Regions from separate parts of the Xenorhabdus griffiniae genome, predicted to be linked through region 1. Evidence: predicted binding sites of a transcription regulator. Region 1 holds the regulator's gene; each other region holds the start of a gene.
What was found. Region 1 encodes PurR, which represses purine synthesis genes. Its sites were predicted from a motif close to CANGCAAACGTTTGCNTG; they were not measured.
Positions count from the first base shown of each region.

Region 2: cvpA (colicin V production protein) is a predicted target of PurR. The motif match lies at 1,135-1,152, and genes of this name have one in related genera.
Region 3: purE (5-(carboxyamino)imidazole ribonucleotide mutase) is a predicted target of PurR. The motif match lies at 1,155-1,172, and genes of this name have one in related genera.

Region 1 covers NZ_CP147737.1:2,549,301-2,551,508, reverse strand. Annotated here, with positions in the region: gene punR (DNA-binding transcriptional activator PunR) at 1-658, shown strand, start outside; gene purR (HTH-type transcriptional repressor PurR) at 662-1,687, opposite strand; gene sodB (superoxide dismutase [Fe]) at 2,188-2,208, opposite strand, start outside.
Region 2 covers NZ_CP147737.1:3,145,618-3,147,825, forward strand. Annotated here, with positions in the region: gene purF (amidophosphoribosyltransferase) at 1-559, opposite strand, end outside; gene cvpA (colicin V production protein) at 592-1,080, opposite strand; gene dedD (cell division protein DedD) at 1,222-1,857, opposite strand; gene folC (bifunctional tetrahydrofolate synthase/dihydrofolate synthase) at 1,847-2,208, opposite strand, start outside.
Region 3 covers NZ_CP147737.1:785,861-788,068, reverse strand. Annotated here, with positions in the region: gene purK (5-(carboxyamino)imidazole ribonucleotide synthase) at 1-511, opposite strand, end outside; gene purE (5-(carboxyamino)imidazole ribonucleotide mutase) at 508-1,032, opposite strand; gene lpxH (UDP-2,3-diacylglucosamine diphosphatase) at 1,210-1,932, opposite strand; gene ppiB (peptidylprolyl isomerase B) at 1,950-2,208, opposite strand, start outside.

The DNA of each region.
Region 1 (2,208 bases):
ACAGGTTGCTAATGGTTGGCGAGGGCAATTTAGTATTGCGGTTGATCAGGTTGTAAAACCAGAGCGAACGCTTCGGCTAATTTTGGATTTTTATCGCCATTTCCCAGATATTGAGTTACTTATCTATCCTGAAGTTTTCAATGGCGTATGGGATGCTCTGGTGGATGGCCGAGTGGATGTCGCCATCGGAGCGACACGTGCTTCCCCTGTTGGTGAGCGATATAGCTTCAGGGATATGGGGTTCATGCCTTGGCTGTGTGTAGCCAGTCCAGAACACGAACTGGCAGTAATATCGGGAAAATTGAATGATGACCAAATGCGACCTTATCCCAGTTTATGTCTTGAAGACACAGCGCGCAGCTTACCTAAACGTGATACATGGGCTTTGGATAATCAGCGGCGATTGATTGTGCCTGATTGGGATGTTGGATTAAGTTGCTTGATGGATGGATTGTGTGTAGGCATGGTGCCTAAGCACCGTGCGCAACCGCTGATCCGTAAAGGCAAATTGATGACACTTGAACTTGAACAACCATTGCCTGACAGCCCATGCTGCTTGACATGGTCGCAAAAAAGCCATTCACCGGCATTAAGCTGGTTACTTGATTATCTGGGGGATAGCGAAACGCTTAATGCCGAATGGCTGCAAGAAAATTAACTGTCAGCGGCGATAATCGATAAAAGGTCCATCTGCAACAGAGCGCCGTTCAACAAGGCGTGGGTGGACTTCGATAGTTTGTACATCCTCACGTTTATTGACTATCCTGTCCAGTAACATTGAAAAGGCCATTTGCCCTAAACGCTCTTTGGGTTGGTGAATGGTTGTCAATGCTGGCGTAAAATAGCGGGCATTACGAATATTATCATAACCGATAATTGAAATATCTTGCGGAACACGCAAACCCAACTCATCAGCTGCACAGATCGCTCCCATAGCCATGACATCTCCACCACAGAAAACAGCAGTTGGACGATGTTTTTGATTCAGGATCTTATACATGGCTTGGTAACCGGACTCAGGTTCAAAATCACCTTGTACAATCCACTCATCCCGAATAGCGATATTGGCTTCTTTTAGTGCCTTAAGAAAACCTTGGTGGCGGCCTCCTCCCGTATTTCTTGCCAATGGTCCAGGAATGGATGCAATATCACGATGACCGCGTTCAATAAGATAACGGCCAGCCAGGTAACCACCATGAAAGGCATTATCAATAATTGCATCGGTAAAATCACCTCTGGATTCTCCCCAATCCATGACCACCATAGGAATATTACGATAGCCTTCCAACATACTCAAAAGTTGCTCAGGGTATTCTGAACACATTACCAGCAAACCATCTACTCGTTTTTGTGCGAGCATCGCGAGATATGCTTTCTGTTTATCAAGATTGTTATGAGAATTACATAAAATCAGGGTATAACCTTTGCTATAGCAGCTATTTTCAACTGATTCTATGATCTCAGCAAAGTATGGTGCTTCACTTGATGTTGCCAGCAACCCAATGGATTTGGTGTGGTTAACTTTTAAGCTACGGGCAACCGCACTGGGAGAATAGTTCAATTCTTTAATAGCGGCCCAAACTGCGGCCTTTGTATCTTCGGCGACGAAACGGGTTTTATTGATAACATGGGATACGGTTGTAGTCGAAACACCAGCGCGTTTGGCCACATCTTTAATCGTTGCCATGAAAAAAGGACTCCTGACCTTCTGGTCTAATTTATATACCCTTTATCTTTCTTTTCGGGTATAGCTATTTGTTAATCGTTTACCAATATATTTGTATACAGGGTGATGGTTGGCAATAATTTAGCGGTAAACCTTGAATTTTGTCTGATCTAGCTCAAAAGTGAAAGTAATAATCGATGCTATAAAGAGTATGGATTAAATCTTGCGGTATGATTTTTAGATAGTATGGCAAATAACCGCTTAAAATTTAGGATGTTGAGGTGTCTTAATTTTCACATTGAGGATGTTCTATGGATACAGATCTGAAATTGGGATTATTGGCCGCCAGTAGTGCATTAATCATGATTGTTTTTCTGGGGAGCCTCTGCCTGATCTGATCAAGATCTAAAAGAATTTGTAGCCCCACTTATCTTAAGGGCGGGTTTTCCAACATGTGCAATATCGCAAATAAAGGAAAAGCCCGCCCTTATTATTTCAAACTAGTATAAGAATTAATCTTATTAAGCTAAGTTTTCTTCAAC
Region 2 (2,208 bases), 600 kb from region 1:
CATGTGGATCACGAAAAGCCACCACTCCATGTCCAATAATCATGGCAACACACGCATAAGCGCCACGAATTTTTTTGTGCATTTTTGCGACTGCCGCGAAAATATCATCAGGCTCTAAAGGGAAATGGGGAAATTGGGCTAATTCATTGGCAAAAATATTCAGTAGAATTTCAGAGTCTGAGGTTGTGTTGACATGACGGCGGGCATTTTCAAACAGCATTTTTTTCAATTCATGTGCGTTTGTCAGATTGCCGTTATGTGCCAACGTGATACCAAAAGGAGAATTCACATAAAAGGGCTGCGCTTCAGATGCACTGGAACTGCCCGCCGTAGGATAACGGACATGTCCAATGCCGATGGTTCCCTGTAAACGTAGCATGTGCCGTGTTTCAAACACATCCTTAACTAAACCATTCGCCTTACGTAAACGAAACTCATTGTTACCATCAATAGTTGCAATACCTGCTGCATCTTGTCCACGGTGCTGAAGCACCGTCAATGCATCATAAATCGACTGGTTAACCGGTGTAAAACCGACGATACCGACAATACCGCACATGTAGCCTTTCCTCATCAGCCAAGCGGAGAGCGTTATCTCTCCGGCAAGAAACTCGACGCACTTTGTAAGTAGTCAAAAAACCACCTGATAATTTGACTAAACTGTGGGATCAGTTGTGATTGTTGCCAATCCTGACTTTTGGGCAGTGGTGTGAAAGAGTCCGCAATAAACAAAATGGCAGACACCACCAAGACACCACGTAAGGCGCCAAAGCAGATCCCCAAAACCCGATCAGTGCCTGACAGGCCCGTTCGCTGAACAAGTGAACCAATGACATAGTTTACTACTGCGCCAACAATCAGTGTTGCAATGAATAAGATAGCAATCGCTACCCCATTGCGCACCAGTTCATCCTCAAGGCGGGTAAAATAAGCCGCCAAATAAGTATAGAAGTGGCTTGCAACAAAGAAAGCACAGCCCCACGTTATCAGGGAAAGCGCTTCGCGAACAAAACCACGAATCAAGCTAACCAGTGCCGAGAAACCAATGATGGCAATGATCGTATAATCAATCCAGACCATATTTTAATCCAAAAACAAGCTCCCGACACTCAGGTCGGGCGCATTCTAACAGAAAACGAAAACGTTTGCGTAGTAGATTCACCACTCTACTGAAAATAATTTTCGACAGGTAAACAAACAGCATTTGCTGTGCCAATCAGATTATGGCTTATAATTTTTGATCTGCCCTTGTAATCCCGTAAGTTCCTTTAATTCGGGCAAAATAGATTCCAGTACCTGCCTTGATGCATTCGGTCCTACATAAATTCGGGTTAACTGCCCCTGTACCGGAGAAGAAGGCACTGTATATACCTGGTGCCCAGAAAGACGCAACCTTGCCACTATCTCGTCAACTTTATCCGCGTTTTTTAATGCGCCAAGCTGAACAACATATGCCGCTGCCTGGGGGGCTTGCTCTGTTGGCTCCGGTTTAGGTTTCGTTACCGCTTTTTGTTGAGGAGATGGCTCCACTTTTTTAGGCTCTGGCGTGACAGTAACAGGAGGTGCTGTTATTGGCTCTGCAGGCGATGGCCAAGACAGCATCTCGATATCTGGCTCTTGCTCCTGTGATTGCATTGCTTGTGCAGCACCTTCAGGCGGTGTAGACGGCATGTTTTGTGTCAATGGTGGGATCGAGTCAATATCTTCTTCATCACCAGGTTTTGGCACCAAAGGGATCGCCGCAAATTGATTTTCATTGTATTTCTTATCGCCATCAAAAATCATAGGCAGGACAATGACGCCCAATGCAACAAGAACAATCGTACCAACCAAGCGATTTTGGAATTTACTGGCCACTTTCCTTGCCCTCCTCCAGTGCTTCCATGACATGTGCGACAGTGTGGAAAGAGCCACAAACCACGATAATATCTTGCACCGACGCATCTTTTTCTGCCTGCTGCCAGGCTGTTTTTACTTCGGGGAATGTCCGCGCCTGTACAAGATGCCCAGACAATTCGTCAGCTTCTGCTCCCCTCAGTTCATGCAACGATGCGCAATACCACTCATCAATTTGTTGAGAAAGACAAGCAAGTGTACCCGCTATATCCTTATCTCCCAACATGCCAACCACGCCACGGATCTTGCTGTCTGGTGAACGAGGCAATTCTGCCAGTTTTTGCACCAGATAGCTCGCAGCATGTGGATTAT
Region 3 (2,208 bases), 1.8 Mb from region 1:
TGGCATTACGGGCTCCCACCAGCGAGACTTCTCCCGAAAACGGAATACCCTGTTCTACAATACATTCACCATAAATTTCAGGTGGAAGCGTTGTTTCATCACCTGGCCGGATACGCCACTGACCACGCCCGTCATAGCCCCCAGTCCGTCGCTTGACAATAATAAAATCGCCTAATTCTGCAAATAGTTGTGGCCATTGTTCGGGAGAAGAAAGCAGTTGCCACGGTGCGGTTGCCAGACCCAACGTATCCATGAGCTGTTTTTGTGGCAAACGATCCGCCAGTTGTGGAAAAATCTCACGATTGATAAAAGCCTGATGATGAGCCAGTTCGCGAGTTAATGCGGTTTCGGGCCAACGTTCAATTTCTGCGGTGATCACACTGCTTTGGTAAGGCACTGCCTCTGGTTCTGCATCTAACCCAACAGGATAAACAGCGATCCCCAACGGTTCACCGGCTTGACGCAGCATTCTGCCTAACTGACCATTTCCCAATACACAAACGGGCTTCATGCATCCTCCCGTGGATCTGGATTATCCAGAACAGCCTGGGTTTGCTCACTACGCCAATCTGATAAACGTTGAAACAGTGCACTGTCATGCAACGCCAGCACTTGCGCAGCCAGTAATGCGGCATTTGCGGCTCCAGCCTTGCCGATAGCCAGTGTACCAACAGGAATGCCCTTTGGCATTTGGACGATAGAATATAGGCTATCAACACCGCTAAGCGCAGCGCTTTGTACAGGAACCCCAAACACAGGCACTAAAGTTTTGGCTGCCAACATTCCTGGTAGATGTGCTGCCCCACCTGCGCCCGCGATAATGACATCAAAACCGTTTTCTTTCGCTTGTTCTGCAAAACGAAAAAGTTTATCTGGCGTTCGGTGTGCCGAAACAATTTCAACATGAAAAGGAATGGCGAGATCGGTCAGGATATCGGCTGCATGTTGCATGGTTGCCCAGTCACTTTTAGAACCCATGACAATGGCGACTTTGGCGTGGTTTTGGGATTCTATTTCTGTTGGAAAAGTCATTGTAGGAGTAATAGCTAGTGTGGGATCAGAGCTGGACGTCATAAATCGGATGCTCCTGTATTGGGTGTCTACCAGAACAAAGATGAAATTTCAGATGGCGGATCATATCATGCTAATAGCATGAGGAAAACGTTTGCGTCGTTTGATTTATCGATTTTTACAAAATAAACAAGTTGCTTAGAAAGAGAAGGATATCAATTCAATAGCCGTTTCTGTAACTTTGAACATCGAACCTTGCTCATGCCAGGCCCCTAATACACCGCGATGCACGGTTTTATCGCCAATCTGAATATCGTGTATTGCTGGACGATGAGTATGCCCGTGAATGATCCAATCTGTTTGATATTTATTAAAATGCTCAATAACAGCCTCTTGGTTGACATCCATAATAGACGCGGATTTTTGGCTGTTGGTATATTGGCTACCTGCTCGCATTTTGGCTGCAATTTTCAAACGGATAAATAAAGGGAGAAACAGGAATAGCCGTTGTATCCACGGAGTATGTACCCGCTTACGATATTGCTGATAGTTGATATCATCGGTGCATAGCGTATCGCCATGCAAAATCAGAATACGTTTACCATGCAACTCCAGCACTTCTTCCTGTGGAAGCAGAATCAAGCCGCTCTCTCTGGCAAAACGGGAGCCGAGCAAGAAATCACGATTGCCATGCATGAAATAACAGGGAATACCTTGTTGTTTCAGTTCATTAAGGGCCTGGGCGATTTTGGTATGCAATGGGTTGGGATCATCATCACCAATCCAGTAATCAAAAAAATCACCGAGAATATAAAGACTTTCAGCGTGGATTGCATCTTCACGTAAAAAACGCAGAAAACCGGCAGTAATTGCCGGCTCTTGTTCACTGAGATGCAAATCTGCAATAAACAGTGTACTCATGTAGCGTCTAACAGTAATTATTCGCCAACAGTGACACGTTCAATGATCACATCTTCATGTGGAACATCTTGGTGCATACCGCTGCGACCGGTGGAAACACCTTTAATTTTATCAACCACGTCCATGCCTTCAACAACTTCGGCAAATACACAGTAACCCCATCCATCCGGACGCTCTGAACGGAAGTTCAGGAAATCGTTATCGACAACGTTAATGAAGAACTGGGCAGTTGCAGAGTGCGGATCATTGGTGCGTGCCATAGCGATAGTGCCACGG